3 regions of the Saccharopolyspora tripterygii genome follow, and region 2 is predicted to be linked to each of the others. Evidence: riboswitches for the same ligand, from Rfam matches in the RefSeq annotation. Region 2 holds a riboswitch; each other region holds the start of a gene.

What was found. Region 2 has a riboswitch for S-adenosylmethionine ahead of ACYVF3_RS14885 (aminotransferase class V-fold PLP-dependent enzyme). Riboswitches for the same ligand answer to the same signal wherever they lie in the genome.
Region 1: it holds a riboswitch for S-adenosylmethionine, as region 2 does, so the genes downstream of both, thrC (threonine synthase) here and ACYVF3_RS14885 (aminotransferase class V-fold PLP-dependent enzyme) in region 2, are expected to answer to the same signal.
Region 3: it holds a riboswitch for S-adenosylmethionine, as region 2 does, so the genes downstream of both, ACYVF3_RS00295 (methionine ABC transporter ATP-binding protein) here and ACYVF3_RS14885 (aminotransferase class V-fold PLP-dependent enzyme) in region 2, are expected to answer to the same signal.

What each region holds. Positions count from the first base shown of each region.
Region 1 covers NZ_BAAGZP010000038.1:123,047-133,002, forward strand. Annotated here, with positions in the region: gene ACYVF3_RS27285 (DNA internalization-related competence protein ComEC/Rec2) at 1-1,484, shown strand, start outside; gene thrC (threonine synthase) at 1,572-2,840, opposite strand; SAM riboswitch class I at 2,855-2,993, opposite strand; gene holA (DNA polymerase III subunit delta) at 3,091-4,077, shown strand; gene ACYVF3_RS27300 (EamA family transporter) at 4,078-4,941, opposite strand; gene ACYVF3_RS27305 (sulfite exporter TauE/SafE family protein) at 4,963-5,769, opposite strand; gene rpsT (30S ribosomal protein S20) at 5,977-6,237, shown strand; gene manD (D-mannonate dehydratase ManD) at 6,298-7,509, opposite strand; gene ACYVF3_RS27320 (GntR family transcriptional regulator) at 7,626-8,339, shown strand; gene ACYVF3_RS27325 (VOC family protein) at 8,542-8,922, shown strand; gene lepA (translation elongation factor 4) at 9,372-9,956, shown strand, end outside.
Region 2 covers NZ_BAAGZP010000018.1:214,615-224,570, reverse strand. Annotated here, with positions in the region: gene ileS (isoleucine--tRNA ligase) at 1-3,016, shown strand, start outside; SAM riboswitch class IV at 3,219-3,334, shown strand; gene ACYVF3_RS14885 (aminotransferase class V-fold PLP-dependent enzyme) at 3,369-4,691, shown strand; gene lspA (signal peptidase II) at 4,850-5,458, shown strand; gene ACYVF3_RS14875 (RluA family pseudouridine synthase) at 5,500-6,384, shown strand; gene ACYVF3_RS14870 (hypothetical protein) at 6,431-6,718, shown strand; gene ACYVF3_RS14865 (AsnC family protein) at 6,745-7,722, opposite strand; gene dnaE (DNA polymerase III subunit alpha) at 7,962-9,956, shown strand, end outside.
Region 3 covers NZ_BAAGZP010000001.1:51,030-60,985, reverse strand. Annotated here, with positions in the region: gene pth (aminoacyl-tRNA hydrolase) at 1-299, shown strand, start outside; gene ACYVF3_RS00320 (fatty acyl-AMP ligase) at 411-2,069, opposite strand; gene ACYVF3_RS00315 (ABC-F family ATP-binding cassette domain-containing protein) at 2,193-3,971, opposite strand; gene ACYVF3_RS00310 (4-(cytidine 5'-diphospho)-2-C-methyl-D-erythritol kinase) at 4,005-4,961, opposite strand; gene ACYVF3_RS00305 (MetQ/NlpA family ABC transporter substrate-binding protein) at 5,103-5,909, opposite strand; gene ACYVF3_RS00300 (methionine ABC transporter permease) at 6,010-6,693, opposite strand; gene ACYVF3_RS00295 (methionine ABC transporter ATP-binding protein) at 6,690-7,712, opposite strand; SAM riboswitch class I at 7,953-8,042, opposite strand; gene rsmA (16S rRNA (adenine(1518)-N(6)/adenine(1519)-N(6))-dimethyltransferase RsmA) at 8,217-9,086, opposite strand; gene ACYVF3_RS00285 (transglycosylase family protein) at 9,189-9,956, opposite strand, start outside.

The sequences.
Region 1 (9,956 bases), on a different contig from region 2:
TCGGTCTGGCCGGTCCGGAGCCGAGCGTGCTGCGCGCTGCGGTGATGGGGGCGATCACGCTGCTCGCGCTGGTGCTGGGCCGGCGTCGCTCGGCGCTGCCGGCGTTGGCGGCGAGCGTGATCGCGCTGCTGCTCCTGCTGCCGGAGCTGGCGACCAGCGCGGGCTTCGCCCTGTCGGTCGCGGCTACGGCCGGGCTGGTGCTGCTCGCACCGGTGTGGGCCGCAGCGCTGCGCGAGCGGGGCGTGCCCGTCGGTCTGGCCGAGGCGATCGCGGTGCCGGTGGCCGCGCACGTGGTCACCGCACCGCTGATCGCGGCGATCTCGGGCGGGGTGAGCCTGGTGGCGGTTCCGGCGAACTTGCTGGCGGCACCGGTGATCGCCCCGGCGACGGTGTTCGGGGTGCTGGCCACGGTCACCGCTGGAGTGTCGTCGTGGGTGGCGTGGATCTGGGTCGAGCTGGCGGGCCCGGAGCTGGAATGGGTGCTGCTGGTGGCCGATCGCGCTTCGGCGGTGCCGGGGGCGGTCGTCGACTGGCCGACCGGCACGGGCGGCGGTCTGCTCCTGGGGGTGTTGGTGCTGGTGGGCCTGATCGCGTTGCGGGGGAGGAGGATTCGACTTCTGGCGGTGGTCGCGGTGCTGCTCAGCGCGCTGATCGTGCTGCCGGTGCGCACCATGCTGCCGGGATGGCCCGCGCAGGGCTGGAGCGTTGTGGCCTGCGACGTGGGCCAGGGCGACGGTCTGGTGCTCGCCACCGGCAGGCCGGGAGAGGCCGTGGTGGTCGACACCGGGCCGGACCCCCGACGAGCTGCGAACTGCTTGCGGCGCTTGGGGATTCACCGGGTCTCGATGGCGGTGCTCACGCACCTGCACGCCGACCACGTCAGCGGGCTGCGGACGATCCTGGGCGAGACCTCGGTCGGCGCGGTGGCGATCGGACCGCTGCGCGAACCGAAGTGGGCCTTCGACGATCTGGCGCGCGATGCCAGGGCGCACCGCACCCCGGTCGTCACGCTGCAGGCCGGTCAACGACTGGACTGGCCCGCCCTGGTCCTCGACGTGCTGGCGCCCGACACGGGCGTGACCCGAACGCAGACCGCCGACGACGCCAACGATGCGTCCCTTGTGGTGCGGGCGACGACCACGGCCGGTCGCGTGCTGCTCACCGGTGACGTCGAACTGCAGGGACAGGGACGCCTGGTGTCGTCGGGAGCGGATCTGCGGGCGGACGTGCTCAAGGTCCCGCACCACGGATCCCGCTACACCACACCGCGCTTCCTGCAAGCCGTCCGGCCGAGGCTCGCGCTGATCAGCGTCGGTGCGGGCAACGACTACGGGCACCCGAACCCGTTCGTGACCGGTGCGCTCACCCGTGCCGGCTCGCGGGTGCTGCGCACCGACCAGGAAGGAGACATCGCCGTCCTGCCGGGGCCGCAGGGGCCTCGCTTCGCCGCGCGCGGGGACCCGCTGCGCGCCGACGAGAGATGACCGTCCGAAGCGGGAACGACGAAGCGGGTGGCGGTCCGCAGGGACCGCCACCCGCTCGCAGGAGAGGAGTGCTCGTCTACAACTGGATCAGAGGCCGAGGGCCTGGTTCACCGACTCGGTGGTCGGCGCGACGGTCGCCTTCGGTCCGAGCTCGCCCTCGACGGCGTCCAGGGTCTTGAGACCGTCACCAGTGATCAGCAAGACCGTCTCGGCGTCCGGGTCGATCTTGCCGGCTTCGATGAGCTTCTTGGCGGTCGCGACGGTGACACCACCGGCGGTCTCGGCGAAGATGCCCTCGGTGCGGGCCAGCAGGCGGATGCCCGCGCGGACCTCGTCGTCGGTGACGTCTTCGATGGCACCGCCGGTCTTGCGGACGACGTCGAGCACGTAGGGGCCGTCGGCGGGCGCGCCGATGGCGAGCGAGCGCGCGATGGTGTCCGGCTTGACCGGCTGCACCACGTCGTGGCCGTTGCGGTAGGCGGTGGAGACGGGGGAGCAGCCGCTGGCCTGCGCGCCGAAGATCTTCACCGGGCTCTCGTCGACGAGGCCGACCTGGCTGAACTCGTTGAAGCCCTTGTAGACCTTGGTCAACTGCGAGCCGGAGGCGATCGGCACCACGATCTGCTCGGGCAGTCGCCAGCCCAGCTGCTCGGCGACCTCGAAGCCCAGCGTCTTGGAGCCCTCGGAGTAGTAGGGGCGGACGTTGACGTTGACGAACGCCCAGTCCTCGTGCTCACCGGCGAGCTCGGTGGCCAGCCGGTTGACGTCGTCGTAGTTGCCGTCGACGGCCAGCAGCGAGCCGTCGTAGACCGCGCTCATGAGGATCTTGGCGCGCTCGAGGGTCTTGGGCACCAGGACCACCGAGTCCCAGCCGGCGCGGGCGGCAGCGGCGGCCACGGCGTTGGCGAGGTTTCCGGTCGACGGGCAGGCCAGCACCTTGAACCCGAACTCGCGGGCGGCGGCCAGCGCGACGGCGACGACGCGGTCCTTGAAGGAGTGCGTGGGGTTGCCGGTGTCATCCTTGATCCAGATCTTCTTCACGCCAAGCGCCTTGGCGAGGTTGTCCGCCTGGATCAAGCGGGTACAGCCGGGCTCGGTGTTGGGGATCTGGTCGACGTTGCCCGGGACGGGCAGGAACTGCTTGTAGCGCCAGATCGAACGCGGACCGGACTCGACGTCCTCGCGGCGGATCTTGCCGAAGTCGTAGGCGACCTCGAGCGGCGAGAAGTCTTCGAGGGAGACGAACTCAGGGGCCAACGGCTGCCGGTGTCCCTCTTCCTTGGACACCAATTCGACGGCATTGCCGAGATCGAACTTCTTGCCAGCGGTCGTGTTGGCGTGGGCAGCAGCAGTCATCGCGCGAGGTCCTCTCCTCATCTGTCCCGCGGACGGGTCGGAATTGGCACCTGTTTTGCGTCCGTGACCTCGCGCCGGAATTTTGCGCGATGCATCGGACGAACGGTTGCCGGGGCTTCAACGGGCCGTTCCCTCTGCCCCTCTGGATGAGCTATTCGATTGTGAGGGCAACGTTAGTTGAACGAATGTGTTCCTGGCCAGTGCGCATCCAGATGGCGGGACTGTCGCGGCCCCGTGGGACCATTCGTTCATGAGCTCCCCGACCGTTGTCGCCGACCCGCTGCACCTGGTGCTCGGAGACGAAGAGCTGCTGGTCGAGCGCGCGATGTGGGCCGCTGTCGGGGCCGCGAGAGCCGCCGATCCGGACGCGGATTTCAGCAGGGTGAAGGTGAGTGACCTCACCCCGCCGGAGCTGGCTGAAATGCTGAGTCCCTCGCTGTTCGCAGAGGCGCGCGTGCTGGCGGTCGAGTCGGCGCAGGACGCGGGCAAGGAGATCGCGGAAGCGCTGCTGCTGCACGCCAAGCAGCCTGCGGAGGGCGTGACGCTGGTGGTGCTGCACAGCGGCGGCGGCCGGGCCAAACAGGCCAAGGAGCTGCCCAACGCGCTGAAGAAGATCGGCGCGCGCGTCACCGAGTGCAAGAAGATCACCAAGCCCGCCGAGCGCGAGGCGTTCGTCAAGGACGAGATCCGCAGGGCGGGCGGCAAGTCCGACTCCGGCGGGGTGAGCGCGCTGGTCGAGGCCGTCGGGTCGGACCTGCGGGAGCTGTCGGCCGCCGCTTCGCAACTGGTGGCCGACACCGGCGGCAAGATCGACGCGGACGCCGTGGGCCGCTACTACCGGGGCCGCGCCGAGGTGACCGGGTTCGCCGTCGCCGAGAAGGCCGTGGTCGGTGACCGGGCGGGAGCCTTGGAGGCGCTGCGCTGGGCGATCCAGCTGGGCGTGCCGCACGTGCTCATCGCCGACGCCCTGGCCGACTCCGTCCGCACCATCGGCCGCGTCGCCGCGGCGGGAGGTCGCAACGACCCCTACCGGCTCGCCGGGGATCTCGGGATGCCCGCGTGGAAGGTCAAGAAGGCCCTGGCGCAGTCGCGCGGCTGGACACCGACGAGCCTCGCCGCGGCGCTGCAGGTCGTCGCCGAGGTCAACGCGGGGGTCAAGGGCATGGCCGCCGACGCCGACTACGCCCTGGAGAAGACGGTCCTGCGGCTGGTCGCGCTGCGCAACCAGCGCGGCTGATCAGGCCACGCCGATCAGCACGACACCGGCGAGCACCACGACCGCGCCGGTCATCCGCCGGACCGGTTGCGCCTCGCCGAGCACGCGCCACGCCAGCAGCCCGGCCAGCACGATGCTCAGCTCGCGCGCCGGGGCCACCAGGCTCACCGGCGCCATCTGCATGGCGAACAGCACCAGGATGTAGGCCAGCGGCGAGAGCACCCCGACGGCGATGATCTCCCGCCGGTGCTCGGTCCAAATACGGCCGAGCGCGCCGCGCCTGCGCACGGCGTAGGGGGCGAGCAGCGCGCTGCGGGTGACGTTGTTGGCCCAGTCGTAGAGCAGCGGTGACAGCGCGAGCCCGGTGACGGCGTGCGCGTCCCACACGGTGTAGGTCGCGATCAACGCCCCGGTGAGCAGCCCGAAGCCGACCCCCGCCAGGTTCGCCCCTGCGCGCGGCACCCCGTCGGACAGGCCGATCACGAAAACCCCTGCCACCACGAGGACACCGCCGCACACCCCGAGCCACCCGGGTCGCTCCTGCAGCACCAGCACCGCCACGACCATCGACAGCATCGGGCCGGTTCCCCTGGCCAGCGGGTAGACCACGGACATGTCGCCCACCGAGTAGCCGCGCTGCAGCAGGAGGAAGTACCCGAGGTGGATGGTCGCGCTGACCAGGACTCCGAGCGTCCAGGCGCCCAGCGGAGGAGCTCCGGTGATCAGGAGAGCCCCGGCCGCCACCGGCAGGTACAGCACGGACGAACAGGTCGCGGTCAGCCACACGAAACCCGCGCCGGAGGAACCGGCGCGCTTGGCGAAGAAGTTCCAGCCCGCGTGCGCGAACGCGGCCAGGACGACGAGAACGACAGCGGCAGCGCTCATGAGTGCCCGGAGCCTACAGCCTCAGCCGCTGAGGGCGATCTTCCAGCCGAGGCTGAACACGAGCCCGACCACGACCGTCAGGAACACCCGGCGGACGAACGCCGACCCGCGACCCGCGGCCAGCGCCGCGCCCAGCACGCTGCCGGTGATGTTGCAGGCCGCCATCACCAAACCCAGTCCCCACAGCACCTTTCCGGCGGGGATGAAGAAGGCCAGCGCTCCCAGGTTGGTGGCGACGTTGACGACCTTCGCGGTCGCCGAAGCCGTGACGAAGGCGAACCCGACCAGGCTGACCAACCAGAACACCAGGAACGAACCCGTTCCAGGCCCGGCGATGCCGTCCCAGAAGCCGATCACCGCGCCACCGAGCAACATCAGCGCCAGCTGCAACCGCCGCGCGAACCGGGGCGCGTGCACCGAGCCGAGGTCGGGCCTGCGCCAGGTGTAGACGCCGACCACGACCAACGCGACGAACACCACCACGTTGAGCACCGAGGACGGCAGCGCATCGGCGAGCGCGGCCCCGCCCAGCGACCCGACCAGCGCTACCGCGGCCATCGGAAGCGCTGCGCGCCAGTCCATCGGGGTGCGCTTGGCGTAGGTCCGGGCAGCGGCGGAGGTTCCGGCGATCGCGGCGATCTTGCTGGTGGCCAGCGAGTAGATGACCTCGCCGCCGGGCATCAGCATCAGCATCGCGGGCAGCTGGATGAGCCCACCGCCGCCGACGATCGCGTCCACGGCTCCGGCCAGGAACGCCGCCGCGCAGAGGATCAGCAGCCCGGTGAGGGTGAGGTCGGCGAATCCGGGCCAGTTCAACGCGGTGAGCACGAGGTGTCACCGTATTTCCGGCGCACGGTCGAATCCGAGCGGTTGTGAGCACCCTCGCGGCATCCGGACCACCCGGAGAACCCGCAGGTGAGGGGTGTTAGCCTGGATGACCGTGTCGTACGGCATTCCGCCGTGGAGGAAACCGGTCCCCGGACCGGGCCGATCGAGTGCGGCACGCGATTCGACTGACGAGGAAGAGGCGCACCAGTGGCCAACATCAAGTCCCAGATGAAGCGGATCAAGACCAACGAGGCGAACCGCCAGCGCAACAAGGCTGTGAAGACCACGCTGAAGTCCGCCATCCGCAAGTTCCGCGTGGCCGCTGACGCCGGCGAGAAGGACAAGGCCGTCGAGCTGCAGCAGGTCGCCAGCCGTCAGCTGGACAAGGCCGCCAGCAAGGGCGTCATCCACAAGAACCAGGCCGCCAACAAGAAGTCGGCCATGGCCGCCCGCGTGAACAAGATCTGAGTTTTCCCAGTCGTCGCAACGGCCCCTCTCCCGTCGCGGGAGAGGGGCCGTTGCGCGTTCTCACCAGTCGTGCATCGAGCCGTCGCGGCGGCGGTTCACCGGCAGGTACCGGGGTTCGTAGGGGAACCGCTCCGCTGCCTGCTCGTCGACCCACACGCCCAGGCCGGGCTCGTCGCTGGGATGCAGGTAGCCGTTGGCGAAGGTGTAGCCGGAGCGGAACACCTCGGCGGTCTGCTCGGTGTGGCCCATGTACTCCTGGATGCCGAAGTTCGGCACCGCCAGGTCCACGTTGAGCGCCGCCGACAGCGAGATCGGGGAGAGGTCCCCGGCTCCGTGCGATCCCGTGCGCACTCCGTGGAGCTCGGCCAGCGAGAAGATCCGCCGCAGGTGCGTGATGCCGCCCGCGTGCGACACCGAGGTCCGGATGTAGTCGATCAGCCGCTCGGTGATGAGCTGCTGGCAGTCCCAGATCGAGTTGAACACCTCGCCGACCGCGATCGGCGTGGTCGTGTGCTCCCGGATCAGCCGGAACGCGCTCTGGTCCTCGGCCGGCGTCGGGTCCTCGATCCAGAACATCCGGTGCGGTTCGAGGTCCTTGCCCAGCCGTCCGGCTTCGATCGGGGTGAGCCTGTGGTGGACGTCGTGCAGCAGGTGGAAGCCGAACCCGAACCGCTCCCGCACCGCCCCCAGCACCTCGGGCGCGTGCCGCAGGTAGGACTCGGTGTCCCAGCGGCCCTCCTCCGGGACGTTCGAGGACGCGGGCTCGTAGAACTCGCCCTTGGCCGGGACGCCGTAGGTCTTGTCGACGCCCGGCACCGACGCCTGCGCCCGGATGGCCAGGTAGCCCTGGTCCAGGTGCGCGGCGACGTCGTCGAGCAGCGCTGGCACGTCGTCGCCGGTGGCGTGGCAGTAGGCCAGCACGCCGTCCCGGGCGGGCCCGCCGAGCAGCTGGTGCACCGGTAGTCCGGCGACCTTGCCCTTGATGTCCCACAGCGCGACGTCGACCGCGGCGATCGCGGTCATGGTCACCGGCCCGCGCCGCCAGTAGGCGCCCTTGTAGAGGTACTGCCAGGTGTCCTCGATGCGTTGCGAGTCGCGGCCGATCAGCAGCGGGCAGAGGTGGTCGCGCAGGTAGGAGGCGACCGCGAGCTCGCGCCCGTTGAGGGTCGCGTCACCCCAGCCGACCACGCCGTCGGCGGTGGTGAGCTTGAGGGTGACGTAGTTGCGGCCTGGCGCGGTGACGATGACCTTCGCGTCGACGATCTTGGACAACTCGGTCCTCTCGGTCGGGTCGGCCGCCGCCGATCCGGGCGAGCCGCCGATGAACATCAGCACTACCATACAAGCGGTGGGATGCCACGGTTCAAGGTCCTCGATAGGGTGTGGACATGGCGAGCACGGGAGGCAAGACCTCGGCGAGGGTGGCCGCGCACCGCGAGATCAGGCGGCGCATCGTCACGTTGCAGCTGCCGCCCGGGCATCCGCTGTCGGAGAACGAGCTCGCCCGCGAGCTGGGGGTGTCCCGGACGCCGGTGCGCGAGGGTCTGCTGCTGCTCGTCGAGGAGGACCTGGTCCGGGTCTTCCCCAAGCTCGGTTCATTCGTCGCCAGGGTGGATCCGCAGCGCATCGCCGACGCCCAGTTCGTCCGCGAAGCCGTCGAGGTCGCCTCGCTGGCCGATGCCGTCGAGCGCCGCACCGACGAGGACGTCGAAGCCCTGCGCGACCTGCTGCGGCAGCAGCGCGAGGTGGCCGAGGACGTGGATCGGTTCTTCGAGCTCGACGAGGCCTTCCACCAGCGCCTGCTCGCCGCAGCCGGCCACGCGAACTCGTGGCGCACGGTCGAGCAGGCCAAGGCCCACCTCGACCGCGCACGTCGCCTCGGCCTGCGCACGGTCAGCCCCATCTCGTCCCTGATCGACCAGCACGCCGAGATCGTCGACGGCCTCGAATCCCGCGACCTCGACGCCGCCTCCTCGGCTCTCCGCGGGCACCTGCGCGCCGTCTTCGAGGACGTCGAGCGCATCCGGGCGGAGTCCCCCGAACTCTTCGTCGGCAGCGCCGACGAGCGCCCCATCAGGCGCAGCATCACAGTCCTCCAGTGACGTCGGCTGGGCCTCGTTCGGGTTGTGGGCAGTTTTGGTCCGAACCGTCCATGATCAATGTCTGAATTGCCCGGTCGGTTCGGGCCAAAACTGCCGAGTGGTGAGCAGGGAGCACTCCGGCGGCCGGGCTCGCTCCGGCCCCTGCCCCCGGGGTTCGGGTCGGTGCTGGGCGTGGGGGTGGCTTGGCGGTAGAAATGCGGGCATGGAGGTCTTGAACAGCCGGATGATCCTGCGACCCGCCGATCACGATCGGTCGGTGCGGTTCTACCGCGACGTGCTGGGGCTGGCGGTGTGCCGCGAGTTCCCCGGAGGCACGGTGTTCTTCCTGGGGCAGGGGTATCTGGAGGTCTCCGGTCGAGGGGATCAGGGGCCGAGCCCGGATCAGGTGCTGTGGCTCCAGGTGCGGGACCTCCGCGCCACTTTCGACGAGCTCCGCGATCAGGCCGTCACCGTCCTCGCCGAACCGGAGCACAAGCCCTGGGGCCTGCACGAAGGCTGGATCGCCGATCCCGACGGCATGCGCATCGTCATCGTCGAGGTTCCCGCTGACCACCCCATCCGCCGCGACACCCGGGGCGACTAGCGCTCCTCCGCACCCGCGAGCGCTCGCCGAACGCCGCCGCGAATCCCGCACTGCCACGACGTCAGGACTCAGCGCCGGCTCCACGCAGTGGGCGTGGTCGCTTCGGCTGCTCTTCCGCCGGCTGTGCGGTGCGATTCGGTAGACGTGCACGGAACCCCTCGCATCGCGTGGCGAGCGCGCGGCGGGCGCTGTGTTCCGCGTGGTGATCATGCTGACCCCGCGCGGGTGCTCGATGAAGCGAACACCCCGCAGCTTTCCCCCGAGGCGGTGGGGCGTGCCACATCGGCGAGCGGCGGTGTGCGGGTGTCCGGGAGTTGGGCGTCGGACACGGGGCGTGGCGTGGGACTATGGGGTGACCCCTGCGCGTCATCCGCCTGGGGAGCCCGGGCCGACGTCTGCCGACGAACGCCGACAGCCGTAGGAACGCCGCCGACATCCGAGGAACCCGAGTGAGCAGTTTCGCCGACACCACGTTCACGCAGCCGGAGCGGATCCGGAACTTCTGCATCATCGCGCACATCGACCACGGCAAGTCGACGCTGGCCGACCGCATGCTGCAGCTGACAGGTGTTCTGGGGGAGCGCGCCTACCGGGCTCAGTACCTCGACCGGATGGACATCGAGCGCGAGCGCGGGATCACGATCAAGGCGCAGAACGTGCGCCTGCCGTGGGTGTTCGAGGGCGACGAGCACGTGCTGCACATGATCGACACCCCCGGGCACGTCGACTTCACCTACGAGGTCAGCCGGTCGCTGGCCGCGTGCGAGGGCGCGATCCTGCTGGTGGACGCCGCGCAGGGCATCGAGGCGCAGACGCTGGCGAACCTCTACCTCGCCATGGAGCACGATCTGCAGATCATCCCGGTGCTCAACAAGATCGATCTGCCGGCCGCCGAACCGGACAAGTACGCGGCCGAGCTCGCGCACATCATCGGCTGCGAGCCCGAGGACGTGCTGCGCGTGTCGGCCAAGACCGGCGAGGGCGTCGACGCGGTCCTCGACGAGGTCGTGCGGCAGGTCCCGCCGCCGGAGGGC
Region 2 (9,956 bases):
CGAGGCAGGCCACAACGGCTCGAACGAGTACGTCTTCTACGACGGCCCGCCGTTCGCCAACGGCCTGCCGCACTACGGCCACCTGCTCACCGGCTACGTCAAGGACGCGGTCCCGCGCTACCAGACGATGCGCGGCAAGCGGGTCGAGCGGCGCTTCGGCTGGGACACCCACGGCCTGCCCGCCGAGGTCGAGGCGGAGAAGCAGCTCGGGATCACCTCGAAGGCCGAGATCGACGACATGGGCGTCGCCGCCTTCAACGAGGCGTGCAAGGCCTCCGTGCTGCGCTACACCGCCGAGTGGGAGGACTACGTCACCCGGCAGGCGCGCTGGGTGGACTTCGAGAACGACTACAAGACGCTCGACCTGGACTACATGGAAAGCGTCATGTGGGCCTTCAAGTCCTTGTGGGACAAGGGTCTCGTCTACGAGGGATATCGGGTCCTCTGGTACTGCTGGCGCTGCGAGACGCCGCTGTCGAACACCGAAACCCGCATGGACGACGGCTACCGGCCGCGCCAGGACCCTGCCGTGACGGTGGGCCTGCGGCTGACCGCGCCCGGGGCCGACCTCGACGGCGCGCTCGCGCTGGTGTGGACGACGACCCCGTGGACCCTGCCGTCGAACCTGGCCGCCGCCGTGCACCCCGACGTGGACTACGCGCTGGTCGCGCCCGCCGAGAGCACCGAGCGCTACCTGATCGCCGAAGCCCGGGTCGCGGCCTACGCCCGCGAGCTCGGCGAGGACGTCGCCGACCGGGTGGTGGCCCGCTACAAGGGATCCGACCTGCTCGGCACCCGCTACCAGCCGCCGTTCGACTTCTTCGCCGGCTGGGACAACGCCCACCAGGTGCTGGCCGCCGACTACGTCACCACCGACGACGGCACCGGAATCGTGCACATCGCACCGGCTTTCGGTGAGGACGACAAGGTCGTCACCGACGCGGCCGACATCGTGCCGGTCGTTCCGGTCGACGCGCGCGGCCGGTTCACCGCCGAGGTGCCGCCGTACGAGGGGATGCAGGTCTTCGAGGCCAACAAGCACATCACCCGCGACCTCAAGGAACGCGGACTCCTGCTGCGGCACGAGACCTACGATCACCAGTACCCGCACTGCTGGCGCTGCGACAACGCGCTGATCCAGCGCGCGCTGTCGTCCTGGTTCGTGGCCGTGAGCCAGTTCAAGGACCGGATGGTCGAGCTCAACAAGCAGATCAACTGGGTTCCCTCGCACATCCGGGACGGCCAGTTCGGCAAGTGGCTGGAGAACGCCCGCGACTGGAACATCTCCCGCAACCGGTACTGGGGTTCGCCGATCCCGGTGTGGTGCTCCGACGACCCCGAGCACCCGCGAACGGATGTCTACGGTTCGCTGGACGAGCTCGAACGCGACTTCGGGGTGCGGCCGACGAACCTGCACCGCCCGGAGATCGACGAGCTGACCCGGCCCAACCCGGACGACCCGACCGGCAAGTCCACGATGCGCCGGGTGCCGGAGGTGCTGGACTGCTGGTTCGAGTCGGGCTCGATGCCGTTCGCGCAGGTCCACTACCCGATGGAGAACGCGGACTGGTTCGAGCACCACTACCCGGGCGACTTCATCGTCGAGTACCACGGTCAGACCCGCGGCTGGTTCTACACGCTGCACGTGCTGGCCACGGCGCTGTTCGACCGGCCGGCGTTCAGCAACGTCGTGGCGCACGGCATCGTGCTGGGCCACGACGGCCAGAAGATGTCGAAGTCCAAGAAGAACTACCCGGACGTCAACGAGGTCTTCGACCGCGACGGTTCCGACGCGATGCGCTGGTTCCTCATGTCGAGCCCGATCCTGCGCGGCGGCGACCTGGTGGTCACCGAGCGGGGCATCCGGGACGCGGTGCGCCAGGCTGTGCTGCCGCTGTGGAACTCCTGGTACTTCCTCGCGCTCTACGCCAACGCCGAGGGCGTCAGCGGGGAGTTCCGCACCGACAGCACCCACGTGCTCGACCGCTACGTGCTGGCCAAAACCCACGAGCTGGTCGGCGACGTGCAGTCCTCGATGGACGCCCTGGACCTGGCGACCGCGACCGCGACCGTGCGGGAGTTCCTGGAGGTGCTGACCAACTGGTACGTGCGCCGTTCCCGGGACCGGTTCTGGGCGGGCGACAAGGACGCGATCGACACGCTGCACACGGTGCTGGAGGTGACCAGCCGGGTGGTGGCGCCGCTGCTGCCGCTGACCGCGGAGGCGGTGTGGCGGGGGCTCACCGGTGGCCGTTCGGTGCACCTGGCCGACTGGCCGCTGGTCGACGAGCTGCCCGCCGACCCGGCACTGGTCTCGGCGATGGACCAGGTGCGCCAGGTGTGCTCCTCGGCGCTGGCGTTGCGCAAGGCCAACAAGCTGCGCGTCCGGCTGCCGCTGGGCGGCCTCGTGGTGGCCACCCCGGGGGCCGAGGCGCTGCGCCCGTTCGCGGACCTGATCAGCGACGAGGTCAACGTCAAGGACCTGGAGCTGAGCACCGACGTCGCGGCCCACGGGCACTTCGAGATCGCGGTCAATGCTCGCGCGGCCGGTCCGCGGCTGGGCAAGGACGTGCAGACCGTGATCAAGGCCGTGAAGGCCGGCGACTGGGAGCACCGCGGGTCGACCGTGGTCGCTGCGGGCATCGAGCTGCAGGAGGGCGAGTTCACCGAGCGGCTGGTCTCGACCGACTCCGGCGCGGCCGCTGCGCTGCCGGGCGGCGACGGGCTGGTCGTGCTGGACACCGACGTCACTCCGGAGCTCGCGGCCGAGGGGTTGGCGCGCGACGTGGTGCGGGTGGTCCAGAACGCCCGCAAGGAAGCCGGTTTCGAGGTCTCGGACCGCATCACGGTCACCATCGAGGCACCTGCCGAGGTCGCCCGGGCCGTCGAGGCGCACCGCGAGTTCATCGCGGGCGAGACCCTGGCCGACGCGGTCGACCTCGGTGACGCGGCCGATGCCGCCACCGGCGCGGTCGGCGACGGGATCGAGATCAAGGTCGCGGTCTCGCGCGTCTGACGCCGTTCTCGCGCATCGAGGCCCCGGGGTTCGCTCTCGGGGCCTCGGTCTTGCGCGGGGTCGGTTTTGGTCCGAACCGTCCATGATCGATGTCGGGAATGTCGGGTCAGTTCGGACCAAAACCGCCCGCTGCCCACGCCGCGCCCACCAGATGGGACGACGTTGTCGCGGAGCGGGGTGAGGCGCTACCGTTCGCCGCGAAGGTCATGAGCGCCAGCGCCAAGCCCCGGCTCGCTGGCCGGCAACCCTCCTACCGCGGTGGGGTGCCCCGGGTGAAGACCTGGCCGGTCGCGCAGTGCGGCTCGGCAAGCGCGGGCCCGCCGAGGGCCCTTGAGGCCCCGGGAGGGTCGCGATGTCTTCAGCCGTCATCGATGTTCCGAGCCAGTCCGTCGCCGTTCCCGGCGTGGCCGGAGCAGGCCTGCGGGTTCCCCTGGTCACCGGAGGAACCGCGAGCTACGCCAACCTCGACCACGCCGCCAGCGCACCGTGCCTGTCCGCCGTGCGCGACGCCGTGGACGAGCTGCTGCCCTACTACGCGAGCGTGCACCGCGGAGCAGGCTTCGCCTCGCAGGTGTGCACCCGGGTCTACGAAGGCGCGCGCCGGGTGCTGCTGGACTTCGCCGGTGCCCGCCAGGGCGACGAGGTCGTGTTCACCCGCAACACCACCGACTCGCTGAACCTGCTGGCCTCGGCCGTTCCGCGCGGCACGTCGGTGGTCGTGTTCGACACCGTGCACCACGCGGCTCTGCTGCCGTGGCGCAACGTCCGCCGGATCGCGGCGCCCGCATCGCCCGCCGACGCGGTTGCCGCGCTGGACGCGGCGCTGGCGGAGTGCCCGGAGGGGCCTCGCCTGGTGGTCCTGACCGGGGCGTGCAACGTCACCGGCGAGGTGTGGCCGGTCGCGGAGCTCGCCCGCGTCGCGCGCAGCAGGGGAGCCCGGACCGTGCTCGACGCCGCGCAGCTCGCGCCGCACCGACCGATCCGGCTCGCCGAGCTCGACGTCGACTACCTCGCCCTGTCGGGCCACAAGCTCTACGCCCCCTTCGGCGCCGGGGCCCTGATCGGCCGCGCCGACTGGCTCAACGCCGCCGAGCCCCACCTCGTGGGCGGTGGCGCCACCCGCGTGGTCAACGAGCGCGCGGTCAGCTGGACGACCGGTCCGGAGCGCCACGAGGCCGGCTCGCCCAACACCGTGGGCGTGCACGCGCTGGCCACCGCCTGCCGCACCTTCGCCACCCGCTGGGAGGGCGTCGTCGAGCACGAGGCCGCGCTGCTCGGACGCCTGCGCGCGGGCCTGGCCGAGGTCCCCGGCCTGCGCGAGCTGAGCCTGTTCGGCGCGGAGCACGACAGGGTCGGGGTCGTCAGCTTCACCCTCGACGGTCAGGGCCCGGGGCTGATCGCCGCCGCGCTGTCGGCGGAGCACGGCATCGGCGTCCGCGACGGTCTGTTCTGCGCCCACCTCGGCACGAAGAACCTGCTCGCGAAGGCCGGCTCGGACAGCGGCCGGGCCTTGCGCGTCAGCATCGGCCTCGGCACCACCGCTGAACACGTCGACCGCCTGATCGCCGCCCTGAAGTCCCTGGTCAGCGATGGTCCTGCGGTGAGCTACGAGCAGTCGAGCGGCCGCTGGGAACCGGTCGACGACCAGCGCCCGCTACCGCCCTTCCTCCTCTGATCAGGGGATGCGGTGAGCGGCAAGTCCCAGTTTTAGTCCAAACCGAGCCATGATCATGTCCGTTTTGTCGGCTCAGTTTGGACTAAAACCGGGATCGGGTGACCGGGTGTCGCAGTCCTGGTGCGTGGGTGTCCGGCCGGGTCGGGGACAATGGCGGGGTGAGCACCGAGCACCCCTCCTCTGAGCAGGCGGCCTCCACGCCGGAGTCCGCTGAGACGAACCCGGCCGCGGACGCCCCGAAGGGCGGGTCCGCGAAGCTGCTGGCGCTGCTGTTCGGGGTGGCGGCGCTGGGCCTGGCCCTGGACGTGGTCACCAAGATCGCCGTCGTCGCCACCATCGAGGGCAACCCGCCCGTGAAGGTGCTCGGAGGCCTCTTCTACTTCGACGTCCTGCGCAACCCCGGTGCCGCGTTCTCGATGGCCACCGGCCTGACCTGGTTGCTCGCGCTGCTCGCGATCGCCGTGGTCGGCGTGATCGTGTGGCTGGCCCCGAAGCTCCGCTCGCCGGGGTGGGCCGTCGGCCTCGGCCTGGTGCTCGGCGGTGCGTGCGGCAACCTCGGCGACCGGCTGTTCCGGGCGCCCGGCCCGCTGCAGGGCCACGTCGTGGACTTCCTCTCCTTCCTGGCGCCCGGCGGTCAGGTGTTCCCGGTGTTCAACGTCGCCGACAGCTGCATCACCTGCGGCGGCATCCTCGTGGTGCTGCTGTCGCTGATGGGGCGCGACTTCGACGGGACGGTCCACCGCAAGCAGAAGGCGCGCAAGTCGTGAGCGAACTCCGAACCCTTCCGGTCCCCGAGGGGCTGGACGGCATGCGGATCGACGCAGGCCTGTCCAAGCTGCTCGGGCTCTCCCGCAACGCCGTGGCCGGGCTCGCCGAGGCCGGTGACGTCCTGGTCGACGGGAGCCCCGCGGGCAAGTCGGATCGGCTGATGGCCGGGTCCTGGCTGGAGGTCAGCCTGCCCGCCGCCGAGCAGCCGCCGCAGGTGGTGGCCGTGCCGGTCGAGGGTATGAAGATCCTGCACGAGGACGACGACATCGTCGTGATCGACAAGCCGATCGGCGTCGCCGTCCACCCGAGCCCCGGCTGGGAGGGCCCGACCGTGGTCGGCGGCCTGGCCGCGGCCGGCCTGCGCATCTCGACCTCCGGTGCCGCCGAGCGCCAGGGCGTGGTGCACCGCCTCGACGCGGGCACCACTGGCGTGATGGTGGTGGCCAAGAGCGAGCACGCCTACACCGTGCTCAAGCGCGCGTTCAAGGAGCGCACGGTCGAGAAGCGGTACCACGCGGTGGTTCAGGGCTTGCCCGACCCGAGCCGGGGCACCATCGACGCGCCGATCGACCGGCACCCGCGGCACGACTACAAGTTCGCGGTGGTCACCGGGGGCAAGCCGAGCATCACCCACTACGAGACGGTGGAGGCGTTCCGCGCCGCGACGCTGATCGACGTGAAGCTGGAAACCGGTCGCACCCACCAGATCCGGGTGCACTTCTCGGCGATCAAGCACCCCTGCGTCGGCGACATCACCTACGGCGCCGACCCGGTGCTGGCCCGCTGGCTGCAGATCACCAGGCAGTGGCTGCACGCGCGCAGCCTGTCCTTCGAGCACCCGTCGGGCGGGTGGCTGCAGTTCGAGAGCGAGTACCCGGACGACTTGCAGCACGCTCTGGACGAGTTGCGCGATCAGGACGGCTAGACCGGGTACCGTGGTGATCGGATCGGCGCGCGACGAAGGGGGTCCGATGGCTCAGGAATTTCACGGATCGGACACACCGACTCCTCCCCGCGGCATGCCCGTGGTGGATCCGCAGGCGGATCTCGACACGCCACCGGAAGGCCTCCACAGCCTCGGTGACGTGATCAGCGCCCAGGACGTCGGACCCGCCACGCCGTCCGTGATCGGCGAGCCGGAGCCCGAGCGGGCCCGGGACGACGCGGGCGACTGGCCGACGCTGCAGTACCGCAGCAAGGATCGCGCGGACAAGCCCAGGCGCACCAACCCGTTGAACTTCTTCCGCCGCGATTCGTAGGCGGTTCCAGCCGGCGCGGTGGCCCGTCAGAGGTCGGAGATGTCCCAGAGCAGCGTGCGCTGCTGATCACCGGGCTGCGGGGTCCAGCGGACCGCGGAGACCTCGGTGGACTCGTTGAGCACGTACACCGTGTGGCCACCGGCGGTTTCGCCGGGCTGGACGCCCATCCGGTGCGGTGGGCGCGACGACATCGACACCGGAGCCTTGGTCACCGGTGAACCGTCCTTCGCGACCAGTTCCAGGTACATGTCGGGCAGCGATGCGAACGGCACCTGCCCGTGGTTGGTCAGCTCGGTGTGCACGACGACCGAGCGCTCGCCGGGCTGGAGCTCGTACCCGGCTGCGGTGTAGAGGAAATCGGCCGGATCGACGACCTCGACGAGCTGGATGCTGATCCGCTCGCCGGACATCCCGTTGACCTCCAGCTTGGAGCCGACCTTGCCGGTCGGTGCGGGAGCGGGGGCCGCGGGTTGGTCACCGCGCGCCCACGCCGCGGACCCGGGCGGTCCCCAAGAGCTCATCGGCGGTACCGGGGCGACCGGCTGCTGCGGGTGGGCCATCTGCTGCGGCCCGCCGACCTGGTGCTGCCCCGAAACCTGCTGAGGACCGGACATCTGGTGCGGGCCGGATACCTGGTAGGGCCCTGACGCCGGGTGCGGGCCGGGCACCGGGTAGGGGCCGGACATCTGCTGCGGACCGGGCACCGGGTAGGGCCCCGACACCTGCTGCGGGCCGCTGTACTGGCCGGGTGCCATCGGGTACGGGCCGCTCGCGGCGTTCTGGGCCGCCCACTGCTGAGCGGCGGCGACGGCGTTGCGGATGCCCTGCTGATCGCACTCGACGCCGACCATCAGCGGCAGTCCGGTGGTGGAGAGGGCGGCGAGCCGCGCGGCGACGTCGCGCACGTCCATGCCGAGCCGACCGGCGATGTCCGGGACCGCCGCTCGGCCCATCTCTGCCACGGCGCTTAGCAGTCGCACGTCCACGGGATCAGGGCCAGTCACGTCGTCCCACGCTACCTGGTCAGGTGGGCGGACGTGTGCGAGGCACGAGTTCCCGACACCGGCGGACGTCGTGTGCGGGGTGGGGGAAGTTTTCATGAAAACTTCCCCCACCCCGCACACGACATCCGGCACCCCGGTCGCGTGGAACGACGCGCAACGCCCGGTGGAACGGGCTGCTCGGTCGGTGGCCGGAGTTAGGCTGACTCGTCTTCGATCCCGCCGCGAAGGAGAACTTGTCCGTGTCCGTCGACCCCTTCGTCCACCTGCACGTGCACACCGAGTACTCGATGCTCGACGGTGCGGCGAAGGTCGGTGCGCTGTTCTCCGAAGCGCAGCGGCTCGGGATGCCGGCGGTCGCGATGACCGACCACGGCAACATGTTCGGCGCGGACGAGTTCTACCAGCAGGCGCGCAAGACCGGCATCAAGCCGATCATCGGCATCGAGGCCTACGTCGCTCCTGGGAACCGCTTCCAGAAGAAGCCGATCTTCTGGGGCGAGGCCAAGCAGCGGGGCACCGACGAGTTCGGCGAGGGCGGTGACGTCTCGGGCGCCGGTGCCTACACGCACATGACGATGTTCGCCCGCGACGCCACGGGCCTGCGCAACCTCTTCGCCCTGTCCAGCCGCGCGAGCTTCGAGGGCATGTACCGCAAGCCGCGGATGGACAAGGAGCTCATCGCCGAGCACGCCGAGGGGATCATCGCGACCACCGGCTGCCCGTCCGGTGAGGTGCAGACCCGACTCCGGTTGCGGCAGTTCGACGAGGCGTTGCGCGCGGCTGCCGAGTACCAGGAGATCTTCGGCGAGGAGAACTTCTTCCTGGAGCTGATGGACCACGGCCTGCCGATCGAGCGGTCGGTGCGCCAGGGCTTGCTGGACATCTCGAAGAAGCTGGGAATCCCGCCGCTGGCCACCAACGACAGCCACTACGTGACGGCGGACCAGGCCGAGTCGCACGGGGCGTTGCTGTGCGTGCAGTCGGGCAAGACGCTCTCGGACGACAGCCGGTTCAAGTTCGACGGTGACGGCTACTACCTGAAATCCGCCGAGGAGATGCGCGAGTACTGGGACTCCGAGGTCCCGGGCGCGGCCGACAACACGTTGCTGGTCGCCGAGATGGTGGAGTCCTACGAGGACGTCTGGTCCTTCCAGGACCGGATGCCGCGCATCTCCGACGGCAGCGGCCTGTCGGAGCGGGAGCTGCTGGAGGGCGAGATCGAGCAGTACCTGCCGACCCGCTATCCCGACGGCGCGAGCCAGGAGTGCCTGGAGAGGATCAAGACCGAGCTCGACGTGCTGGACACCAAGGGCTACTGCGCGTACTTCCTGGTGGTCGGTGACCTGACCCGGTGGGCGAAGTCGCAGGGCATCCACGTCGGACCGGGCCGCGGTTCGGCCGCGGGCTCGTTGCTGGCCTACATCCTGCACATCACGAACCTGGACCCGCTGGAGCACGGCCTGATCTTCGAGCGGTTCCTGAACCCGGAGCGCGACTCGCCGCCGGACATCGACCTCGACTTCGACGACCGCCGCCGCGACGAGGTGCTGCAGTACGCGATCACCAAGTACGGCCGGGACAAGGTCGCCCAGGTCATCACCTTCGGCAAGATCAAGACGAAGGCCGCGATCAAGGACGCCGCCCGCGTGCACCACGGTCAGCCGGGCTTCGCCATCGCGGACAAGATCTCCAAGGCGCTGCCGCCGCCGATCGCGGCCAAGGACATCCCGCTCTCGGGCATCGTCGACCCGCAGCACGAGCGCTACACCGAGGCGTCCGAGGTTCGCTCGCTGATCGAGACCGACCCGTCGGTGTCGCAGATCTTCAACACCGCGCGCGGGCTGGAGGGCCTGATCCGCAACGCGGGTGTGCACGCGTGCGCGGTGATCCTCTCCTCGCAGCCGCTGATGGGAGCGGTCCCGCTGTGGGCCCGCGACGACGGGTCGATCATCACCGGCTGGGACTACCCGTCCTGCGAGGCCATCGGTCTGCTGAAGATGGACTTCCTGGGCCTGTCCAACCTCACCATCCTCGGCGACTCGCTGGAGATGGTGAAGGACAACCACGGCCTGGAGATCGACCTCTCCAGCCTCGCGCTGGACGACGCCAAGACCTACGAGCTGCTGGCGCGCGGCGAGAGCCTGGGCGTGTTCCAGCTCGAAGGTGGCGGCATGCGGGAGCTGCTCAAGCGCATGCAGCCCACCGAGTTCGGCGACGTGGTGGCGGCGAACGCG
Region 3 (9,956 bases), on a different contig from region 2:
TCGTCATCCACGACGAGCTGGACCTGCCCTACGGGACGATCCGGCTCAAGCAGGGCGGTGGCGAGAACGGCCACAACGGGCTGCGGTCCATCTCCAAGTCGCTGGGCACTCGCGACTACGTGCGGGTCAGGTTCGGCGTCGGGCGTCCGCCCGGCCGGATGGATCCCGCCGACTACGTGCTCAAGGACTTCTCCGGGACCGAGCGCAAGGAACTCGCGTACTTCGTCGATCTCTGCGCCGACGCGGTGGAAGCCCTGGTCACCAAGGGCCTGGAAGCAGCCCAGAACGAGTTCCACTAACCCTGCGCTGCCGGGTCACCTCTCACTCCTCCCGGGCCGGTCCCAGTTTTAGTCATAACTGAGCATGATCAATGCCCGAAATGTCGGCTCAGTTTGGACTAAAACCGGGAGCTAGTGCCGCGGGACCAGGTCCGCTGTCGCTGCTCGGCGGAGCTTTCCCGACGGGGTCTTCGGGAGCGTTCCCGGCGCCAGGACCACGACCTCGGCCGGGCGGACGCCGACGGCGTCGACGATGCGGGCCACGACCTCCTTGCGCAGCGCCTTCTCCGCGTCCTCCGAACCCGCCCGCTGAGACTCCAGGACCACCGCGAACCGCTCGCGCCTGCTGCCCGCCTCCAGGCGGACGGCCGCCGCGTTGCCCGCGCGCACGCCATCGACCTCGCACGCGGCTCGCTCGATGTCGACCGGGTAGATGTTGCGGCCGCCCATGATGATCACGTCCTTGCGGCGTCCGCAGATCACCACCTGACCGTCGGTCAGGTAGCCCTCGTCGCCGGTGTCCAGCCAGCCGTTCTCGTCCTGGACCTCCTGCGGACCGTCCACCGTGAGGTAGCCGGGCGTGACCGCTTCGCCGCGGATGCGCAGCCGCCCGACCTGCCGGTCGGCGAGTTCGTCGCCCTCGTCGTCGACGACCTCGACCTCCAGGCCAGGCAGCGAGCGCCCCAGCAGCGCGAACCGCCGCGCGTGCGGAGCATCGGGGTCGACCGGCTCGGCGACGCGCCGCTTCTCCAGGCCCTCGGGATCGACCGCGTCTGTCTCCAGGCCGCGCCCCAGCGGTGCGAACGAGACCGCCAGGGTCGCCTCGGCCATCCCGAAGGCGCACACCATCGAGTCCGGTGGGAGCCCGAAGCGCGCCCCGGCGTCGGTGAACGCCTGAACCGCGGCCGGGTCGATCGGTTCGGCGCCGTTGAGCGTGAAGCGCAGGCTCGACAGGTCGAATTCGGCGTCCTCGGCGCGCGCCATCCGGCGACCGACGACGGCGTAGGCGAAGTTCGGGGCGGCGGTGACCGTGGCGCGGTACTTGCTGATCAGCTGCGGCCACAGCAGCGGCCCGGCGAGGAAGTCGGACGGGGTGACCTTGACCGTCGACATGCCGATGGCCATCGGCACGGTCAGGCACCCGACCATCCCCATGTCGTGGAACAGCGGCAGCCAGGACACCGCGACGTCGCGCTCCGGGTCGAGCTCCCCGGCGGTGACCATCGCGTGGAGGTTGGCGTGCAGGTTGCGGTGGGTGATCCGGACGGCCTTCGGATCAGCGGTGGAACCGCTGGTCAGCTGCAGCAGCGCGGTCTCGTCCTCGCCGACCTCGACCGGCTCCGCCAGCGGCTCGGCTTCGGTGGCGGCGAGCCCGGCGAGGTCGCGGTAGGCGATACCGTTGTCCTCCAGCACCCCGGCGAGCTGCTCGAACGGCGGGCCGAGCAGCACCAGGCGCGCGCCGATCATCTTCAGCACTGCGAGCGTGTCCTCGGCCCAGTGCGCGAGGTCGGTGCGCGCCGTGGGCTGGTGCAGCATCGTCACGCTGCCGCCGCCGAGCCACACCGCCTGCACAGCCGGTCCGATCAACCTGGGATCGGCGGCCAGGATCGCCACCGCCGCGCCCGGCCGGAGCTGCTCGGTGAGCCCGCCGGCCATCCGCAGGGCTTCGGCGTGCACCTGCGCCCAGCTGCGGAACCGGGGCTGGGCGGGTTCTCCGGTGAACAGCCCGCGGGCTCCTTCGCCGGAGTTCCGCCGGGCGGACGCCACCAGGGTCTCCACGAACCGACTCATGTGACGCAGCTTACGATCCGGGCCTCGACTGGGCACCTCTCGACGCTCGACCGGTTCGTCGGGGGAAGTTCACATGAAAACTTCCCCCGCACGACGAGCCGAATCGGACGACCACGACAGGGTCTACCCGAGCTGGTCGGCCAGCTCCATCCACCGCGTTTCGAGGTCGTCCTTCTCCTGGTGGAGGGACTGGAGCTCGGCGTTGAGCTTCGCCAGCCGGTCGGGCTCGGTAGCGGCCTCGGCGAGCTTCTCGTGCAGCTCGGACTCGCGCTTGGCCAGCTTGTCCAGCTGCCGCTCGTAGCGGGCGAGCTCCTTGCGGGCCGCGTGCTCCTCGGCCCCCGACAGGCCGCTCGACTGGGCGGCGTCCGCGGCCTGCTTGCCGACGCTGTTCTCCGCCGCCAGCAGCGAGTGCCGCCGGGCCAGGTACTCGTCGATCCCACCCGGCAGGTGGGTCAGGCTCCCGTCGCCGAACAGCGCGTGGACGCTGTCGCAGACGCGCTCGACCAGGTACCGGTCGTGCGAGACCACGATCATCGTGCCCGGCCAGGAGTCGAGCAGGTCTTCCAGCTGCTGCAGGGTGTCGATGTCCAGGTCGTTCGTCGGCTCGTCGAGGATCAGCACGTTCGGCTCGGCCATCAGCAGCCGTGCCAGCTGCAACCGGCGGCGCTCCCCGCCGGAGAGGTCGCCGACCGGCGTCCACTGCCTGCCCTTGCCGAAGCCGAACCGCTCCCCCAGCTGCGACGCCGACAGCTCGTACTTGCCGAGGGTGACCGTCTTGGCGACGTTCTCGATCGCTTCCAGCACGCGCCAGTTGCCCGGCAGGTCGTGCAGCTCCTGCGTCAGGTGCGCCATCCGCACCGTCTTGCCCTCGACGCGCTTGCCCGCGTCCGGCTCGCGCTCCCCCGCCAGCAGCTTGAGCAGCGTCGTCTTGCCCGAACCGTTGACGCCGACCAGACCGATCCGGTCGCCCGGCCCGATCCGCCAGGTCACGTTCTCCAGCAGGGCCCGGTCGCCGATGCGGAGATCGACGTCCTCCAGCTCCAGCACGGTCTTGCCCAGCCGGCGCTTGGCGAAGGCCAGCAGTTCGACGGAGTCGCGCGGCTCCGGGACGTCGGAGATCAGCGCTTCGGCGGCCTCCACCCGGTAGCGGGGCTTGGAGGTGCGGGCCTTGGCGCCGCGCTGCAGCCAGGCCAGCTCCTTGCGGGCCAGGTTCTGCCTGCGGTCCTCGGTCGCCTGGGCGATCCGGGCGCGCTCGGCTCGGGCGTAGATCCAGTCGGCGTAGCCGCCCTCGTACTGCTCGACCTTGCCGTCCACGACCTCCCAGGTCCGGTTGCAGACGGTGTCGAGGAACCAGCGGTCGTGGGTGACGATCACCAGGGCGCACTTGCGCTCCAGCAGGTGGTCGGCCAGCCAGCGCACGCCTTCGACGTCGAGGTGGTTGGTCGGCTCGTCGAGCACCAGCAGGTCGAGGTCGCGCACCAGGGCGGCGGCCAGCGCCACGCGGCGCCGCTCACCGCCGGAGAAGTTCTTGACCGGCGTGTCCAGGCCGAGGCGCGTCATGCCCAGCCCGCTGAGCACCGACCGGACCCGCGGGTCGGCGGCCCACTCGTGCTCGGCGGTGTAGCCGTGCGGGTCGAGGACGGCGTTGCGGACGGTGGCGTCCTCGACGAGCTCGGTGCGCTGGGTGACCACGGCCATCCGCAGGTCGCGGGACTGCGAGACCCGGCCGTCGTCGGGCTCGGCGTTGCCGGCGAGGACTTCCAGCAGCGTCGTCTTGCCGCCGCCGTTGAGGCCGACGACCCCGATCCGCTCGCCTTCCGACACCCCCAGGGAGACGCCGTCGAGCAGCGGGCGCACGCCGTAGGACTTGCTGACCGTTTCCAGGTTGACCAGGTTGACCATCGAGACTTCGACTACTCCATCACTGCGGGTGCGTCACGCGTGGACTTGGGGCGGGGTGGGGCGGTTGGCCGGCTCCTCGGAGACGACCTTGGCGCCCGGCACCGGGCCGTGGGCGACGCGGACGGTCCGGCACACGCCGGCGCCGGAGAGCTCGGCCGCGACCCGGACGGCCTCGTCGGCGTCGGTGCAGAGGAACGCGCAGGTCGGACCGGAGCCCGAGACGATGCCTGCCAGCGCTCCCGCCTGGACTCCCGCGCGCAGCGTGCGGCGCAGGCCGGGCCGCAGCGAGACCGCCGCCGCCTGCAGGTCGTTGCCCAGCAGCAGCGCGAGCTGCCGGGGATCGCCGGAGGCCAGGGCCTCCAGCAGGGGTTCCACCTCGCCGATCCGGCCGTTGCCGTTCTCCTCGCGGAGCCGGTCCAGCTCGCCGTAGGCGGCGGGGGTGCTCAGACCCTCGCGGTCGAGCGCGATGACCCAGTGGAAGGTGTGCCTGGCCAGGACCGGGACGAGCCGCTCACCGCGTCCGGTGCCCAGCGCGGTCCCGCCCTGCAGCGAGAACGGCACGTCGCTGCCGATCTTCCCGGCGATCTCGCTGAGCTCGTCGCGTCCGAGCTCCAACCGCCAGAGCTGGTTGACCGCCAGCAGCGCGGCCGCGGCGTTCGCGCTGCCGCCGGCCATGCCGCCGGCGACGGGGATGCCCTTGTTGATCGAGATGTGCAGGCCGGGGTTCTCCGGGTCGCGCCCGCAGTGCTCGGCCAGCAGCCGAACGGCCTTCCACACGAGGTTGTCCGGGCCGGTGGGGACCTCGTCGGCGCCCTCTCCCCTGACCTCCAGACCAGGTTCGTCGGCCGCCATCACCGTGACGTCGTCGGTCAGCGACAACGCCTGGAAGACGGTGACCAGCTCGTGGTAACCGTCCGGACGCGCGTCACCAACCGAGAGGTGGAGGTTGACCTTCGCCGGAACTCGGACGGTGATCGGTGTAGGAACCACGGAGAGCACACCAAGAGCCTACGTGGCCGGAGAACCTCAGCGCCCACTTCCCTGCGCACAGCGGGTCCTCAACGCAAGAACCGCGGTGTTCGCGCGCACGAACACCGCGGTTCTCCCCGGTTCGATCGGTCCCGGAGCGGGTCAGGACGCGGGGACCACCGCGACGCCGCCCCACTTCTGGTTGATGAAGTCCTTGACCTGCTGGCTGCGCAGCAACTCGGCGAGCTTGAGCACGCGCGGGTCCTTGGCCAGCGCCGGGCTGGTCACCAGGCCGTTGGCGTAGGGGTTGCCCTGCGGGCTCTCCACCACGATCGGGTTCGACAGCTTCGCCTTGATCGCGTAGTTGCCGTTGACCACCGCGGCGGCCGCGTCGTCGACCGAACGCGGCAGCTGGTCCGGGGACAGGTCCTTGAGCTGGATGTTCTTCGGGTTCTCCGCGATGGCGGCGTCCACCCTGGTGCCCACGGCCGCCTCCGGCTTGAGCTTGATCAGACCGCCCTGCTCCAGCAGCTTGAGGCCGCGGAACTGGTTGGCCGGGTCGTTGGACAGCGTGACCGTCGCGCCCTGCGGGAGCTCCGCCAGCGACTTGGCCTGCTTGGAGTAGACGGCCAGCGGTTCCAGGTGCACCGGCTCGACCCAGGCGAACTCGCCGCCGCGCTCCTTGCGGTACTCCTCCAGGTAGGGCACGTGCTGGAAGTAGTTGGCGTCCAGCTCGCCGTTGGCGACGGCCTCGTTGGGCCGGTTGTAGTCGTCGAACTTCTCGATCTCGATGTCGATCCCGGCCTGCTCGGCCAGGTTGTCGTCGACGTACTGCAGGATCTCGCCGTGCGGGGTCGGGCTGACCCCGATCTTCAGCGGCGCGTTGGGGTCCTCCGCGGCGGATCCACCACCGCAGGCGGCCAGCAGCACCCCGGCCGAAGCGAGCAGTGCGGCGAAGCGCAAACGCATGTCGTGCGTCCTTTCAACGAGCCTGTTCTCAGGCAGGCAGGGGTAGCGCACCGTCCTCGTGGGACGAGGCGCGTGAGGGAATTCGTTCGTGCTCGGGGCCTCAGCCGACGGCGGTGCGCCGGCGGTCGACGAGCTTGGCGGTGCGATCGGTGATCAGCTGCATCGCGAAGGCCAGCGCACCCAGGACGACGACGGACCCGTAGAGGATCCGGTCGTCGTAGCCCTGGTAGCCGTCCTGGATCGCGGTCGTGCCGAGCCCGCCGCCGCCGATGGCACCTGCCATCGCGGCGTAGCCGATCAGCGCCACCGCGGTGACGCCGACGGCTCCGACCAGCGCCGCCCGGGACTCCCCGAGCAGCACCGTCCACACGATCCGCAGCCTGCTGGAGCCGGTCGTGATCGCGGCCTCGACCACGGTGAACCCGACCTCGCGCAACGCGTTCTGCGTCAGCCGCGCGAAGAACGGGATCGCTCCGATGGTCAGCGGCACGATCACCGCGCTGCTGCCGATCGAGGTGCCGATCAGCAGCCTGGTGAAGGACGCGAGCACCACCAGCAGCACCACGAAGGGCACCGAGCGCACCACGTCCACGACCACGCCGAGAACCTTGTTCAGCACTGGCTTGGGGTTGAGCCCGACCGGTGAGGTCAGGTGCAGCAGCACGCCCAGCGGCAACCCGCCGACCACGGCCAGCACGGTCGCCACCAGCACCATGTAAAGCGTTTCGAGCGTTGCCTCGCCCAGCAGTTCGCCGACCTCCGACCAGGGGGTCACATCAGTCACGCAGCAGCAACTCCGTCAACGCTCACCGGGGCGCGACGGACGTGCGCGTCCCGCTCGACCATCCACTTCAGCGCCGCCTCGGAGCGCTCACCGGTCAAGCCGATCTTGAACTTGGCGACCGGGGTGTCGCCGAGGCGGGTCAGGCCACCGCCCAGGATCGCCAAGTCGACGGCGAACCGGTTGGAGGCCTCGGGGAGCAGCGCTCCCACGGCGGCGAAACCGACGAGCACGACCTCGGCGACCACGTCGTGGCGGCCCGAGGTCGGGCGCAGCGACTCGGCCTGGTCGGTCTCGGGCAGCAAGGTGCCGCTGATCTTGCTGCCGGGCTCGGCGACGAGGTCCAGGACCTTGCCGTGCTCGACGACCTGGCCGTCCTCCAGCACCGCGACGTCGTCGGCGATCTTGCGGACCACGGCCATGTCGTGGGTGACCACCAGGACGGTGACGCCGAGCTCGGCCCGCGCGCGGTCGAGCACGGTCAGCACCGAATCGGTGGTGGACGGGTCCAGCGCGGAAGTCGGCTCGTCGGCCAGCAGCACCGAGGGCTTGGCGGCCAGCGCGCGGGCGACCGCGATCCGCTGGCGCTGACCACCGGAGAGCTGGTCCGGGTAGGCGGCGGCCTTGTCGGTGAGGCCGACCAGGTCGAGCAGCTCGCCGACGCGGTTGCGCCGCTGCGGACCGCCGATGCCTGCCGCCTCCAGCGGCAGCGCGACGTTGCCCGCCGCGGTGCGCTGCCGCAGCAGCGAATCACCCTGCGGGACAACGCCGATCTGCCTGCGGGCGGCGCGCAGCGCCTTGCCGTCCAGCGACACGAGGTCGGTGCCGTCGACCCGGATGGCACCGGCGTCGGGCTTCTCCAGCAGCGCGATGCACCGGGCCAGAGTCGACTTCCCCGCCCCGCTCGGTCCGACCACGCCGCACACCGAGCCCGCGTTGACCTCCATCGACACACCGTCGAGGGCGCGGACGGAACTGCCGTTCTGCTGGAACGACTTGGTCAGGTTCTCAACTGAGATCACGATCTGCTCCACATCAGCTCGCAACGGCCGCGCCCGCGCAGGGCAGCAGCCATGGGGAACTTCTCAGGGAAAGGAAGGGAAGAAGGGCCAGGTCACATCTCGCGACGACATGCGCAGGTCGTGCGCAAGCCGTTGTCGATGACCCGCCTCTGCGTGAGCAGTTCCCTGATGTGGCGTACCTCGGACCGGGCATCGCCGGTGGCAGGCAGGTTCGCTAACCGCACGTTGGAATCCACAGTCACTCCATCGGTCCTGGCGTTAGCACCTGCCCGCGATGGGTGGTTGCTGCGGCGTCAACAAGCCAGGTCTCTCAGCCGCTCGGGATGGATTTCCCGAATAGTAGAACCCATCGACAGGTCGCGACGCAAGCTGATAGCCGTCACTGACCGAAATCGTTTGCCACATCACATACCGAGTGGAGCGGGAATTATTCCGCTCGCAGTGGTGTTTTCGTGACCCTCAGTGACGTCGCGGTGGGTGTGCGCAAGCCACCGGACGAGTGGTTCAGCTGGTCGTCCCGGATGACGCGACCTCCGCGATCCGGGCGAAATCGGCGATCCGCAGCTGCTCCCCGCGCGTCGCGGGATCGACGCCCGCCGCGCGCAGCAGCTCCTCCGCCCGGGCCGCCGAACCGGCCCAGCCCGACAGCGCGCCGCGCAAGGTCTTGCGCCGCTGCGCGAACGCGGCGTCCACCACGCGGAACACGTCCTGCCGCGCAGCGCTGGACGGCGGGTCGACGCGCTCGAAGGCGACCAGGCCCGAGTCCACGTTGGGCACCGGCCAGAACACCTTGCGCGGCACCGGCCCCGCGCGCCGGACGTCGGCGAACCAGGCGGCCTTCGCGCTCGGCACCCCGTAGACGCGGCTCCCGGGCTCCGCGGCCATCCGGTCGGCGACCTCGGACTGGACCATGACCAGTCCCTTGCGCAAGCTCGGCAGCTCGGCCAGCAGGTGCAGCACGACGGGGACCGCGACGTTGTAGGGCAGGTTGGCGACCAGCGCGGTCGGGGGCTTCGCGAAGTCGGCGGCCCGGACTCGCAGGGCGTCGGCGGGCAGCACGGTGAGCCGGTCGGCCAGCTGGGGCGCGAACTCCTGGGCCGTGCGCGGCAGCCGCTCGGCGAGCACCGGGTCGATCTCCACCGCGGTGACGGCGCCGGCCTCCGGCAGCAGCGCGAGCGTGAGCGAGCCCAGGCCCGGGCCGACCTCCAGCACGACGTCATCCGCACCGACCTCGGCCGCGGAAACGATGCGGCGCACGGTGTTCGGGTCGTGCACGAAGTTCTGGCCGAGCTTCTTGGTCGGTTTGATCCCCAGCTCGTCGGCCAGTCGGCGCACGTCGGCCGGGCCCAACAACGCCGCCCCCTGCTCATCCACGCAGAAGAACCTACCCGTGCCGGTTTCACGAGGTCAGCGCGGGTGATGCAAAAAGGAGGCACCCGTCGCGACGACGGGTGCCTCCTCGGTGGAGCGTGACGCTCAGTCGAGGCCGAGCTTGCCGGAGCAGGAGGGCCATGCGCCGTAGCTGCCGCCACGGGCTGCGCGCACCTTCTCGGCGACCGAGATCTGCTGCTCGCGGCTGGCCTGGTGCGGGTACGGGGCGTACTGATCGCCGCCGTAGGCGTCCCAGGTGGACTTGTCGAACTGCAGCCCGCCGTAGTAGCCGTTGCCGCTGTTCATGGCCCAGTTGCCGGTGGCTTCGCACTGGACGAGCTTGTCCCAGACGCCGCTGTTCGGCGCGGGCTTGCCGCCGACGCGGACGACCTTCTCGACCGGGGCCTTGGTGACCTTCTCGTCGATCACATCGCGCTCGGACTCCTCGCCGTTGCGCGTGGTGACCCGGGTGAACTGGATCTTCTCCCCGGCCTCGCCGGGGGACTCGACCCGCTCCTCGCCCTTGAACATCGAGTTGTCGACGATCTCGCGGACCGGCGGCGGAACCGGCACGGTCACGCTGATCACCGAGCTCTGCAGCCGGTCGATGCGCACCTCGGCGCCGGTGACCAGCTTGGCGTCGGCGCCGGGGGTGACCTTGTCGTCCGGGCCGAGCTGGAGCTTCTGCTCCTTGACGAGCTCGTCGATGTTGGCGGCGGTGGTGGTCAGCTGCTTCGGCGCACCGCTGCCGTCGAAGAGGGTGATGTCCTTCTGGGTGCGGACCGACAGCTCCATGCCCTGCTCGGGCACGGGCATGTTGCGGTCTGCGTTGAGGACGGCGCCTTCGGCGTTGACGCCGAGCTGGCGCAGGGC